Regions from separate parts of the Paenibacillus sp. sgz302164 genome, predicted to be linked through region 2. Evidence: riboswitches for the same ligand, from Rfam matches in the RefSeq annotation. Region 2 holds a riboswitch; each other region holds the start of a gene.

Region 1 (3,465 bases), on a different contig from region 2:
TAAATCCCAATCATCCTTCAGCAAAGCGTCATCGATATTTTCCACTTTGCGAATGTTGATCTTAATGCCTTCTTTTAATAACTGGCTTTGGATGACCTCGGCCATGACGGACAGCTCCGGCCTCTGCGGAAAAGTTAACAGTGTCGCCTCGAACGGTTTCCCCTGTTTTTCCCAAATCCCTTGCGCATTTTTCTGCCAGCCGCCCTGTGTCAGCAATTGCCCGACAGTGAGGTTTTGCGCCGCACGTTCTACTTTACCAAACGGAAGTACGCTTGGAAATGGGCCTTTTGCTGCAGTGCCGTAACCCTTCATAACGGTACCTGCAATAGCCTCCCGCGGAATCGATTGATCTACCGCCCTCCGGTTAGCCGCATCCTGGAACAAGGGGGATTTCATATTAAAAAGCATCATGTGTGTCCGAAGCGACGGGGCCGACAGCACCTTGGTCTTGTTGTCCTTTTCCAACAAGGCCGCACTGTCGATCGGAATATCGGTCGCGACATCCGCTTGACCCGACTGCAGCGCCATCAAACGGGCATTGCCATCCGTTACGAATTTCATCGTGACTTCGGACAATAAGGCCGGTTCTCCCCAGTAATTCGGATATCTCTCGACGACAAGCGACTCGTCTTTGTTAAACTGTTTGATTTTAAACGCCCCTGTCATGGCGGGGTAACCGCTTTTCGCATCCATCGACGCCGTATCCAAGATAATCGTGGACGGATCTGCCAAATTAGATACCAATGCGGCATTCGGCTTGTCCGTTACGATTTTCAATTCATGCGGCGCGACGACCTCCACGGATTTCAGCTGCAGCAAATCTTTGGCTAAATGGCTCTTCTCGATCGAGCGCTGCAGCGAACTTTTGACACTTTCCGCGTCCATCGCCTTTCCGTTATGAAAAGTGGCGTTTTCCTGCAGTTTAAACACCCATGTCGTCGGATTTACCTGCTTCCACTCTTTGGCCAGCCAAGGAGCGGGCTCCAACTTTTCGTTGAGACGAACCAGTGTTTCACCGGCGCCGGAACGCATAACGTCCCAACTGTCCGCTCCGTGGGGGTCTACGCCGGAAGGCTTCCACGTGTAAGCTACGGTCAGCTTTTTGGCTGCGGACGATTGCTTTGTGTCCGTTCCGCTCGTTTTGTCCTGCGTAGAACATCCCGCCAGCGAAAGCACAACCGCTGCAATCACTCCCCATTTAATCAGCGAAAATCTGTTTTCCATTGTTCTCATCTTGCATCCCCCTTTTAGTAAAAAACAAAAAAAGCACACCCGACCCAAGACAAGCAGTCGGAAATGCTTTTTATACGCGTACATGGCTAGACAACGGCTAAAACCGCTTCAGCATGAAGGGGTTCATGGACTTAGACATTTTACAAATGAGCACATCCAACCACCTCCCTAATATCCCGTAGATCTAACAGTGATGTTGAAACAGGCAGGTCTCCTGACTAAGAGTATGACTTCCGGACCTTCCCGGGTTTATGGCCCAGTGGCTTTTCCGAAAGAAATCAGCCGGCATGGCTGAACCTCATGTACAGTGGCGGGTCCGTGCCGGAATTAAACCGGACTTCCCTTTTAAGCGATTAAAGCTTAGATACAAACTTTAACTACACCTATTTCCAAAATATGAAGTTGTGAGAAACTCTCTTAATATTAGTTATGAAACCCGAAAATGTCAATGTACGAAAGTTCGCACGCTTAACCGATCATTTGCTGCGAAATGGAATGAGTTTGCGCACGCGCTCGTCTCTCAGCCAAACTCCACCCCAAGCCAGGACAGCAAAATATACCGGAAATAAAATATGCGTAAAAAGCGGCGCGTCCATTCGAATATGCGTGGCAACCACCCCGCCAAAATAAGCGGTCAGCAGCAGCGCACCCAGAAAAGATGTACGAGGAACGGCGTACAGAATGGTAGAAATCAGCCCGAGTATGCCAATTACGGCGATATGGTGCTCGGCATAGCCGAGAGCAACTGTGCCTTCTACAACGGGTACGGGTTGAATGAACTTAAAAATGCTATCGAACAGCATAAACAAAATAACCAGCCAGCTCATGATTCGCGCCGTCCAGAGCCTGCCTCTTGATATTTCGGTTCTCATGATTTCCTCACCCTTCTAGGCTATGTCATGCACTCATATTATCATAAACACAGGGGCAAGATTTCTTCTTAATTGCTATATTCTAAAAAATTCCTCTCCCGCATTGGCAGGAAAACGGTCGGTCATTCCGGCATTGCCGGGCGTTCCCTGCCGTCCATCGGATACCATCGGATTACTTCGCGCGGCGGTCCAGCCAATCCTTCCTCCGCCAAAACGCCCTGCCAACGGACCCCGCCCGGCCCGTCTGTCGTATCGCCATTTTTAATAACGGGGCCGCTCTCGTATACATAATTCGATATGTTTCTTAGAAAGTTGGCGACTTCGGCAGGGTCGTAAACATGACGATGAAAAATCGCCTCATGATCGGTCACATCCAATTGAAGCATGCCGACCGAATCCATCAATAGCCAGTTTTCATCGCTGGGAATGTTAAACATCCTGACATTGGACCACAGTTCCAGCGGAGGCAGCGCCGTCTGTTCATAGCGTTCATACAGTTCATGAAACATCTCTGTAGAAGCGAGGCACTCCCCGCTCGGGTTGAAATAGCAAAGCGCTTCGGGCAGTTGAAGCAGAACACCAGCGATGTCGGTCACGGCCAAAAGCTCAGGAAGCGATTCATAATCCTCAGGCAAAAGCGGCGCTTGATCGTCCATTTGACCAAACGTATACGTGGAACGGATGCGGATGAACGCCTCGTGATCGGCGCAAGCCTGCCGTCCTTCGGGATATCCCCACGCCTGCTGCGCCGCGCGCTCCAAATTGTTCGGGAACGTATAAGGCCCGAAAAAGCCCATTGACCAGGCCCCGAATATCATGGCCTCCTCCGACGGGTCGCCCATGTCGTCCGGCCAGGGCCTGTCGACGACGTCAACCTGAATATACCCGTTGACTTCCGGACGGTATGGAACAAGCAGGCTGGGGCCGCCGAACACCCACTCTTCATAGGTTTCCTTTATACTTACAATTTCGAACCGCCGATTAAGCATCTCTTCTATTTTGCGGATCGAAACGGCCTCCGACAAGAGCACCATAACTCCCTGTGAAAAAAATCCTTTAGGCATATATCGCACCTCTATCCTCTCATTCTTCTTTCCATATATCGGCAAATTATACTGCGTTCTGGATAGGTCTAAAGCCTCGTTCTGCCGCCTTGACATGCACCCAAAAGGCTGCATATAATAGTTGCCGTTGAATGGCAAGGACGAAATAAACTGCATGATTTGAACGCCGCCCCTATCGGGGAAATTTACGATCGCTGGATTGGAAAGTATGAGCGGCAGCGGATCGATGCTTTGCGCGAACTTAAAGAAAAACTGGAGGAGAATAAAAATGACTGATACGACCTTTGTTTATGTTA
Region 2 (3,465 bases):
TGGAATCAAAATATTATGCAGTTTTGGACGGACGAAGAAATTCCTCTGTCTGACGATAAAATGTCCTGGATGACGCTGAACGAAGCGGAGCGCGACCTGTATATGAAAGTGCTGGGCGGGCTTACGCTGCTCGATACGATGCAGGGCGGCGTAGGGATGCCAAGAATTTTGGAGCATGTGGACGGGCTGCAGCGCAAAGCGGTGCTCAGCTTCATGGGCATGATGGAGCAAATTCACGCCAAATCGTACAGCAGCATTTTTACGACGCTGTCTACGACGGAGGAGATCAACGACATTTTCCTCTGGGTGGAGCGAAATCCGTATTTGCAGTTCAAGGCGAATACGATTGCCAAATATTACGACGGCATTCACACCCGCAAGGATCTGTATTTGGCGATGGCGGCATCCGTGCTGCTTGAAAGCTATTTGTTCTATAGCGGCTTTTTCTATCCGCTGTATTTGGCCGGCCAAGGCAAGATGACGAGCAGCGGCGAAATCATAGATCTGATTTTGCGCGACGAAAGCATTCACGGGCTGTATGTGGGCGTGCTTGCCCAGGAAGTGTACGAGGAGCTGACTCCGCAGGAGCAGGACGAGGCTTACGAGACTTTGACCGCGCTTCTGAAGGAGCTTCATGCGAATGAGGAAGGGTACACGGAGGATCTGTACAGCGCGATCGGCCTGGACCGGGAAGTGAAGGCGTTCCTGCGTTATAACGCGAACAAGGCGTTTATGAATCTCGGGCTCGACCCTGCATTCCCGGAAGAGGAGATCAATCCGATCGTGCTGAACGGACTCAGCACCAAGACGAAGCAGCACGACTTTTTCTCCAAAAAAGGCAACGGCTACGTTCGCACGATTCATGTGGAGCCGCTGAATGACGACGATTTTGTTTTTGACAATTTGTAAGAAAAGCTTGTATAAAAATTAATATTCATGTATAGTTATACATTGTATCGAATGTAAGCAGACAATTGCATATTGTGGAGACAGGTGCTCTTGCCCGAACGAATCGTTCTTGGGCTTGAGTTTAAAAGGGAAGTTCGGTGCAAAGCCGACGCGGTCCCGCCACTGTAACAGAAGAGTCGCAGCAAACATCGCCACTGGTTGAATGAATAACCGGGAAGGCTGCTGCCGATGATGACGCTGATAGCCAGGAGACCTGCCTGTTTCAACGACACTGCTTTTACCTACGGGAGATAGGGAGGTGTTAGATGGCAACCGATAAGTATAATCGCGAGGCGTCTTTCCCTTTGTCTTTTTGAGGGAACGACGTCTTTTTTGTGTTCCGCTCAGAAAGTACAAATGAGGAAAACGGAGGCGAGCTTAAGTGGCTGGTGCAATAAAAATTGGCAATTTGGGATATCCGAGAATCGGTGAGGACCGGGAATGGAAAAAAGCGCTGGAGGCGTTCTGGTCCGGTAAAATAAGCGAGCAGGACTTAGTGGCGGAGATGGAGCGGATCCAGCTCGCGCATGTGCAATTTCAAAAATATGCGGGGCTGGACGAAATCCCGGTAGGCGATTTCACTTATTACGATTCGATGCTGGATATGGCGGTCATGTTCGGTATCGTTCCGGCGAGGTTCGCGCATTCGGGAGGGCGCGTGCCGCTTGCCACTTATTTCGCGATGGCGCGCGGGAACAGTCAGGGTGCAGCCTGTGAAATGACAAAATGGTTTAATACGAATTATCACTACATCGTCCCGGAAATCGGGGAGGACGCACCAACGTTAACATACAACAAACCGCTGGAGGCGTACCGCTTTGCCAAGTCCAGGGCGGACGTCGAAGGCAAACCTGTGCTGGTCGGGCTGTACACGTTCCTCAAGCTGTCGAAGGGGTTCGCGGCTTCGCGGCTCGGCGAGAAAGTCGGGCAGTTTTTGCCGGTCTATTTGCAGGTGTTGAAGGAACTGGCGCAAGAAGGCGTCGCTTGGGTGCAGATCGATGAGCCCGCCTTGACGACGAATCCGTCTGCGGAGGAACTTGAGCTTGTGGAGCAAATTTACGGCGCCATCCATCGGGAAGTGCCGGGGTTGAACGTGATGCTGCAGACTTATTTTGAGGCGGTCGAGCATTATGAGCGGGTGGTCCGCTTGCCTGTTCAAGGCATCGGACTGGATTTCGTGCACGATGGCGGGGCCAATTTACGGGCTGTGGAGGCGCACGGATTTCCGGCCGACAAGCGCCTTGGCGCAGGCATTATCGACGGGCGCAACATATGGCGCGCCGACCTGGAAGCGAAGCTGCTGCTGGCGCAAAAGCTTGCGGCACACGTACCGCACGAGCGGCTGGTGCTCCAGCCGTCCTGCAGCCTGCTGCATGTGCCTGTAACCGTTGTGCGGGAAACGAAGCTTCCCGCCGCATTAAAGCAGGCGCTTGCTTACGCCAACGAGAAGCTGGTCGAACTGAGGCTGCTCGGCCAGGCGCTCGCAGGCGGACAGGAATCCGCTGCGGCCGAGTGGCAGTGGAACCGGGAGGCGCTTGCCGGCTTCCGCGCGCTGCCTGAGCGGAACCGCCAGGATGTGGCCGCGCAGTTGGCCGGGCTTGAGGCAGTCTCGCATACGCGCGGTCTGCCGTTTGCCGAGCGCTTTGCGCTGCAAGCCGCCCACTGGAAGCTTCCGCTGCTGCCGACGACGACGATCGGCAGTTTCCCGCAGACGCCGGAGGTACGCAGCGCCCGCCTGAAATGGCGGAAGGGCGAGCTGGACACGGCGAAGTACGAAGCGTTCATCGATCAGGAGATTGCCAGCTGCATCAAGATCCAGGAAGAGATCGGCCTGGATGTGCTCGTCCATGGCGAGTTCGAACGCACGGACATGGTGGAATATTTCGGCGAGAAGCTGGACGGCTTCGCCTTTACGCAGAACGGCTGGGTGCAATCGTACGGCTCCCGCTGCGTCAAGCCGCCCGTCATTTACGCGGATGTCGCATTCGCGGCGCCGATGACGGTGAAGGAAAGCGCCTATGCCCAGTCGCTGACGGCTCTTCCGGTTAAAGGCATGCTGACCGGGCCGATCACGATTTTGAACTGGTCGTTCGTCAGAGACGATTTGAGCCGCGAACAGGTGACGAACCAGATCGCACTGGCGCTGCGCAAGGAAGTCGAAGCGCTGGAGAGCGCAGGCATCGAGATGATCCAGGTTGACGAGCCGGCGCTCAGAGAGGGCTTGCCGCTGAAGGTGAAGGATCAGCAGAGTTATTTGGAATGGGCGGTCAAAGCGTTCCGTATCGCCACTTCCAGCGTCAAGGATACGACGCAAATTCATACCCACATGTGCTACTGCGAGTTCCATGACATGATCGATTCCATACGCGCATTGGATGCGGACGTGATCTCGATTGAAACGTCCCGCAGCCACGGCGAGCTGATCTCGAGCTTCGAGCTGCAGGGCTACGATCACGGCATCGGTCTGGGCGTGTACGACATTCACAGTCCGCGCGTGCCGCAAGCGGAGGAAATGAC
Region 3 (3,465 bases), on a different contig from region 2:
TCCGCATAAGGAATCGATTCCCCTTTTTCCAGATTGCAAAAGTCGCAGGCTTTAATCTGCGCAACGTCGCCGATCGGCGAAAGCATGAGGCCGAGCTCGCGCAGCTCGGAAGTGATTTCCTGCGGATTGTCCGTCTGGATGCGGACGATCAATTGATGGTGCGGCGAATATTCGATGTCGCCCCGGTCGCCGACGATTTCGCCCAGCGCGCATAACTGCGCCGCGCTCAGCCGTTTATTTGCGATCCCCGGGCTTACCGCAAATTCAAAGATCGACTTTGTCGCGGCAAACGCCATCGGCTCCAAAGCCCCCGCAGTGCCGCCGCTGCCCCGGGAAACCAGCTCCAGCGCCTCCAGCGCCAGCTGCAAAGGGCTGCTGGCTTGGGCCGCCGCTTGCGCTGCCTGCCGAACGGCCGGCTCTCCGCCGGCTGCGGCTCCCGCTCTTTCGCTTCGGTCTTCGGCCGGAGCCTCTTCCTCCTGCGCGAGCGCCCAAGGCTCCGCCTCGGCCCGCAGCCGCTGATGCGGCTTGAGCGGCTGCGTCTCCGCGCCCAGCGTATATTTGCGCTGATACCCGCGCGGGGTTATCAGCAGGCCGTCATAATTTTGGGTCGCCGAGTTGCCGATAATAATCGTTGTCAGCATCCCGATATCGTGATTCAGCATATCGGCCAGCGTCGTTACGACGACGTGCTCCCGATCCCGGTATGCGCTCTTGACGATGCCGACCGGCGTTTGCGGCGAACGGTGCTGAAGCAAAATGCGCTGCGTCTCGACGATTTGACGCGTCCTTCTTCCGCTGCGCGGGTTGTACAGCGCAATGACAAAATCCGCCTGCGCCGCGGCTTCCACCCGCCTTTCAATAAGCTCCCACGGCGTCAAATGGTCGCTCAAGCTGATCGTGCACGCATCGTGCATAATAGGCGCGCCCAGCAAGGATGCGGCGGAATTGATGGCCGAGATGCCGGGGATGATTTCAACTTCGACGCCGTCCGCTTGCGTCCACCCTTGCTCCATCAACACTTCGTAGATAAGGCCGGCCATCCCGTACACACCGGCGTCTCCGCTTGAGATAACCGCTACCTTTTTCCCCAGCTTCGCTTGTCTGACCGCCTCCTGCGCCCGGCTCACTTCCTCCGTCATTCCGGTTCTTACAATTTGCTGTTCCGAAATCAAGCCGGATATAAGATCGACATATGTATTGTAGCCGATGATGATTTCACTTTCTTGAATAGCCTCGCGCGCCCGCTTCGTAATATGTTCGAAACTTCCCGGCCCGAAACCGATGACGAGCAATTTCCCCGGCATAGCAATCACCCTTTCTAAAAACCTTTTGCACGAATAAAAAAGCATTTCCAACACAACATCATGTTAGAAATGCCTGGTTTGAACGTCTTTTCAATAAGCACAGGAGCAACCGCCCTCTAACACACCCTAATTCCTCGTAGGGCAAAAGTGTCGTTCAAACCGGGCAGGTCTCCTGACTTCGATCATACTCCCGGCGTCTTCCCGGGTATTGCCCAGTGACATGCTGCCAAGGAGAGGCTTTGCTCCAAAGCCCGATCGTTACAGTGGCGGGTCCGTGCCGGATTCTCACCGGACTTCCCTTTTAACTGAATGAAACGTATCATTCAGCACCTGGTTCCATCCATATGCAATTAAAATCATCCTATCATCAATCGTATGCATTGTCTATGCAATTATTCATAGACAGAGCGGTAGAGACCTTCCAGCAAACTCTTATAATCGGCCGGATCGTACGCAATTTCGGAAAAGCCGACATGAATCACTTTGTTTGTCGTACGCACGACAAAAAAACTTTCTTCCGTCCGCGCCGGATCGATGTATGTATAGCATTCCAGGTGAGTGCTGCCTGTTCTGTTTTGCAAAAATTGCGTTGCCTCGATACTTAGATTTGCGTATTTGGGCATGAAAACTCTCCTTCTTAACGAACGTTCTTTGCGGCGGCCCGATACCGGACAGAAGCGTAAAAAACAAGGTACAAACAGCTAAGAACCAGCATAAACACGCCGATAAAAACGAGCGCATCCCGCTGCTCCAGCAGCTTTAAGGAATCTTGCGCGATCGCCCAGGGCTTGCGGAATAAATCCCAGCTATTATACCGCAAAAAGCGGCCCAAAAACACGCCAACGCTGCACAGCAGCAGCAAGACGCCGGCCAACATCCAGCTTGCGGCCGGGCGAAGCAGTCCCTGCCATATTTCGTGCACGAGATAGAAGGCAAACAAGCCGACCCAAAGGGCAATAATCGCCGTAAAAGCGTTCAGCAATACGTCAAAATGTACGGGAACCGACGATTTCAAATATGTCAAATGCACCAGATCCGTCAACATATACGGAGCATTCGGCAAAAACAGCAGCCATACCAGCAATCCGATCAGCAGTCTGATGCGGAATGTTTGCTGCATATGCCACCAGTAACGAACGGCCAGCGCCGCCGCCAGCGGAATCCAGGCCAGCATCAAGTTCGGCGCAATCAGCCATCTGTACAGAAAACTGCCCGACGACCCGTAAATACGGACCAGCAGCAGCGCCGTACAAGCCGCTGACGCGACCGCAAGCATACCGACCAAGTAAAACAAAGCCCGATTCATTTGCACATATATTTTGAAATTCAGCAGGAACAGCTCCTTTCGACGTTTCTATTATACCGCACAATCTATGAAACACGAATTCTCTCTTTAATTTTCCGAATATTCGTACTATAATAAAACTATCACGATATCGCTTTCAAAATTTCATATTTGGAGGAGGATTCATTATGGGCGGACAGCAAACCGGCGGATTGATCTTTGTGTTCACAGGCACAAGCGGTTCCGGTCGCAAAACAATTGCGCACCAAATTGCCAAAGAGCTCGGCTTCTCATCGGTTGCATCTTACACAACACGAACTCCAAGACCTAAAGAAATCGAAGGCAGAGATTACAAATTCATTTCACGGAAAGCGTTCATCGATGCGGATATTAACGGTGAATTTTTTCAGACGGCGGAAATCGACGGAAATTTTTACGGAATCAAACGTGCGGACATCGATCAAGCTCTCAAGGAACACGGCTCTATTTACGTTATCGTCAACCGCTATGCGGCCAACCGTTTCAAATATGAGTTCGGCGAACGGGCTGTCCGAATTTTTATTTATGCAAACAAGCAGACGATTATGGAAAGGCTTCTGGCGCGCAGCACGCCGATGGACGTTATCGATCATTATATGAACCACTATATCGAGGAAGTTTCCTACCGCAAGCAATGCGAACATGTATTTGAAAATATGGACTTGAGTCAGACTACGGAACTTGTGAAAAACACAATGCTTTCCTACGTACCGGCGCCAGCAGGCTGAACCACCTAAAAAGAGACCCGCCTTTACAGGCTGGAGTCTCTTTTTTTAGCGATTCATGCTCCGCGCATGCTTGCGTCTTAACGCCACATGGCCGCCCAATAAAGAAACC
Region 4 (3,465 bases), on a different contig from region 2:
CCGAGAACGGATAAGGGCATAATCAGGCGGTAATCGGGGCCGACCAACAGGCGCACCAGATGCGGGATAATAAGTCCTACAAAACCGATAACTCCGGCCACGGATACGGCCGCCGCCGTAACGAATGTCGCAACGATCAGTGCGGTCAATTTCGTCCGTTCGACATTGACCCCGAGATGGGCGGCTTGGCGCTCGCCGAGCGCGAGCAGGTTCAGCGATCTGGCCAAGCCGATCAATACCGCAAAGCCGATAAGCAAATAAGGCGTTACCAACGCCGCGTAGGACCAGCCCCGCAATGCCAGGCTGCCCATCAGCCAAAATACGATTTCGTTAATGACTTGGTTGGATAAAGATACCATGAACGCAACGATCGAGCCCAGGAACGCCTGCATGACCACGCCTGAGAGAATGAGCGTCTCCAGCTTGAGCTTGCCGTCGATTTGCGCCAGCTTCAGCACGAGCAGCAGCGAAATAAGCCCGGTACCGAACGCCACAGCCGGAATCGACCATTGCCCAAGCCAAGAATACTGCAGCCCGAAATAAATCAGAAAAGCTGCGCCCACCGAAGCGCCCGAAGATACGCCCAGCGTGTAAGGATCGGCCAGCGGGTTGCGCAGCACTCCTTGAAAAGCCGCCCCCGCTACCGACAGCGAGGCGCCCACAAGGATGCCGAGCATGACGCGGGGAAGCCGGACTTTCATGATGATCTGCTCGGAAGATTGCGGCCAATCCGCTTCGATTCGCTCTCCCAGCCACGGAATGTGCTTGCCGATAATACCGGCTATTTGCAGTACATGGACATGGGCCGTGCCCAAAGACAAGCTGATCAGAATAGAAAGAAGAAGGAGTAAGACTCCTACTCCTCCCCACAGCATCAGTTTTCTTTTCATCTACTTCACCAGTTCGGGGTAAATCGCCTTGGCCATGGCAAGCAGGCCGTCCGTTATTCTTGGGCCCGGGCGGCTGAGCAGATTTTGATCGATGCCGACAACCCGGTTCGTTTTCACGGCTTCAATCTGATCCCATCCGCTGCGTTCGCGAATGATCGCGTCGAGCGTTTTTTTGCTCTTGTCATCGGTCACGCCGGCCGCGAAAAGAATGACGTTGGGGTTTTGCTGAATGATCTTCTCTTCGCTGATTTGGTACCAGCCCTTCTTGTCCCCTGCAACATTGACGCCTCCGGCCAGTTGAATCAGCTCGTCCATAAATTCGCCGCTGCCGACCGTCCAGCCTGCGCTGAATTCGACGTAGACCTTTTTCTTATTGGCCTGCTTCACGTCTTTCACGGCGCTGACCACTTTCTGGCGGTCCGCTTTCATTTTGTCCGCCACCTGCTCCGCCTGTTCCTGATGATCCGTAATGACCCCGAACGTAAGCACGTCGGCAATGGCGTCGTCGAGCGTCTTGGGCTCCACTTTAAACATATTGATATTCATCGCGCGAAGCTTTTCCACAGTGTCGGCCTTCATCGAAACGCCCGTGAAAACGATGTCCGCATTAGCAGCGATGACCGCCTCTTGATTCGGCTTCGTAATGCCGCCCATCTTCGGCTTCGATTTCGCCGCCTCCGGATAATCGTCCAGGTCCGATACGCCGACAATCTGATTGTCGAGCCCTATAGCAAAAAGCGCTTCCGTCTCGGCGGGCGATACGGATACGATCCTCTGCGGCGCCTTGTCAAACGTAAATTCTTTTCCCGTCGCATCCTTGATTTTGAGCGGGTACTGCGTCTTTTTGGACGCTTTGGCGGTTTCCGCAGCCGTCGCCGTCGCGGACGGGGCTTTCGTTTCGCCCGCTCCCAGCTTGGCCGGGTCCGTCAGCTCCGGCTGCTTCTCCACTGTCTTGCCGCAGCCTGCAAGACTGATTGCCACAGCTGCGGCAAGAGCCAGCAGCGCGGTCTTTTTCCACAAGCTCACTTTCATCTCGCTTTTCTCCTTTTCCTCGTCTGTCAGGACTTCCATCCTGCCAAAAAATCCCCTGCCGTTTCCCGAAGGAACAGCAGGGGACGATAAATCCAGGCAGCTGACAGCCGCCGGCTGCTCCCTGATTTAACGCCATCCTTTTCCTCGAAGGAAGTCGTGTACGGCACCATAGGCAGGTCTCCTGACTTTCGGGTATCGAGCTTCCCCGCCTTCCCATCCCCTAAATCGGAACAGTGGCATTATGAGGAACATTCCCGGTTACAGTGGCGGGACCGCGCCGGATTTGCACCGGCTTCCCTTTTAAGCGGCAGCGCCCGACCGATCGGGCACAGCTGCCGACACCTGTGGCTGCATAGCTATAACATTCAGTATCTCTTTGTCGATTATAGATGAGTTTCCCGGCATGTACAAGCCGAAGGCGAATTACTTCGCGGCGATGACCTTCAGCACCTGCTTGGCCTCATCGATTTGTTTAAAGTTTTGTGGAATAAAGGCGGTTAGCCCTTTGCCCTCCAGCCCCTGCTCTTTCAGCCATTTGTTGCCTGCCATCGGAATGCCGTAAAGATGCTTTTCCGCCGGCTTCCCATCCTCGGCAAGTTCCATAACCCCATCCGGATAATCCTCCGGCTTGATCACGTCGTCAAGAGCTACGAACCCGGCCTGCTTGGACAGCGCTTTAAACTGTTCGTCCGGCAAAATAAGAATGCCGTTGCCGCCGGCGGCAAGCTCGACAATCATTTTTTCCATCGAAAAAATCGGCGTTGAGACGAACTTTACGGTCGGCTTCTCGCCTACCTTGGCCGCAAGGGAAGCTTCCAGCTTGTCGCCGATTTCCGAAGGAAATCCGTTCGCTCCCATGGCGAAAATAGGCACATCAGGCTTTGGGCCTCCGCACCCGGCCAACAGCACCGCCAGCATGGCGATGCTCACTAAAAGCAGCTTGATTCTCATGCAGTTTCAATCCTTCCGAAGTTTTGTACGGTCATAAGAAAAGCCGGCTCATCACCGACTTTTTTTGCCTCTATTCATATATTCGTTTATTTTTTGATCGAGGACTGTGCTGAGCTCGACGACGGCTTCGGAAGTCATTTCCTTGCCTTCGACAACCATCTGTTCGAGCATCCGTCTCAAAGAATGAATCTCTTCTTCGAGCGGACTCAAGGAGGCGGATTTCTTAGCATGCTTGATCAACCAGCTACGATCGGAATCATCTTCCCGAATTTGGAAATGTTTGTTATATGAAGCAAGTTGATATTCCATAAAAGCCATGCTCTTCCCTCCTTACCTCAAGGATACCAGTTTTTGTCCCTATTGAAAATATCTTTTTAAAATGTTTTACATTTTTTTGATGAATTTTCCTATTCGTTCTAATGCTTCATTTAGCTGGGAAACACTATACGCGTAAGAACAGCGCAGGAAGCCTTCTCCGCCAAGCCCGAATACGTGTCCGGGAACTGCCGCCACCTTCGCTTCGAACAGCAATCTTTCGGCAAATTTCTCCGAAGTCATCCCCGTCGCCGCAATGCTCGGAAACGCGTAAAAC

Evidence for each region. A riboswitch is a leader RNA that binds a small molecule or an ion and turns the genes downstream of it on or off. The one in region 2 is predicted to bind cobalamin.
Region 1: another riboswitch for cobalamin. It lies ahead of AC0LWT_RS20445 (ABC transporter substrate-binding protein); the one in region 2 lies ahead of metE (5-methyltetrahydropteroyltriglutamate--homocysteine S-methyltransferase).
Region 3: another riboswitch for cobalamin. It lies ahead of cobJ (precorrin-3B C(17)-methyltransferase); the one in region 2 lies ahead of metE (5-methyltetrahydropteroyltriglutamate--homocysteine S-methyltransferase).
Region 4: another riboswitch for cobalamin. It lies ahead of AC0LWT_RS30725 (ABC transporter substrate-binding protein); the one in region 2 lies ahead of metE (5-methyltetrahydropteroyltriglutamate--homocysteine S-methyltransferase).

What each region holds. Positions count from the first base shown of each region.
Region 1 is NZ_JBVYOL010000012.1:102,661-106,125, forward strand. It holds gene AC0LWT_RS20445 (ABC transporter substrate-binding protein) at 1-1,233, opposite strand, end outside; cobalamin riboswitch at 1,421-1,635, opposite strand; gene AC0LWT_RS20450 (DoxX family protein) at 1,710-2,105, opposite strand; gene AC0LWT_RS20455 (DUF4261 domain-containing protein) at 2,228-3,169, opposite strand; gene AC0LWT_RS20460 (SRPBCC family protein) at 3,438-3,465, shown strand, end outside.
Region 2 is NZ_JBVYOL010000014.1:24,266-27,730, forward strand. It holds gene nrdF (class 1b ribonucleoside-diphosphate reductase subunit beta) at 1-909, shown strand, start outside; cobalamin riboswitch at 975-1,184, shown strand; gene metE (5-methyltetrahydropteroyltriglutamate--homocysteine S-methyltransferase) at 1,331-3,465, shown strand, end outside.
Region 3 is NZ_JBVYOL010000006.1:236,689-240,153, forward strand. It holds gene cobJ (precorrin-3B C(17)-methyltransferase) at 1-1,304, opposite strand, end outside; cobalamin riboswitch at 1,450-1,653, opposite strand; gene AC0LWT_RS12245 (hypothetical protein) at 1,697-1,927, opposite strand; gene AC0LWT_RS12250 (DUF1361 domain-containing protein) at 1,942-2,610, opposite strand; gene AC0LWT_RS12255 (guanylate kinase) at 2,778-3,356, shown strand; gene AC0LWT_RS12260 (hypothetical protein) at 3,402-3,465, opposite strand, start outside.
Region 4 is NZ_JBVYOL010000025.1:16,206-19,670, forward strand. It holds gene AC0LWT_RS30720 (FecCD family ABC transporter permease) at 1-890, opposite strand, end outside; gene AC0LWT_RS30725 (ABC transporter substrate-binding protein) at 891-1,961, opposite strand; cobalamin riboswitch at 2,077-2,283, opposite strand; gene AC0LWT_RS30730 (hypothetical protein) at 2,346-2,873, opposite strand; gene AC0LWT_RS30735 (aspartyl-phosphate phosphatase Spo0E family protein) at 2,925-3,191, opposite strand; gene AC0LWT_RS30740 (aminotransferase class I/II-fold pyridoxal phosphate-dependent enzyme) at 3,258-3,465, opposite strand, start outside.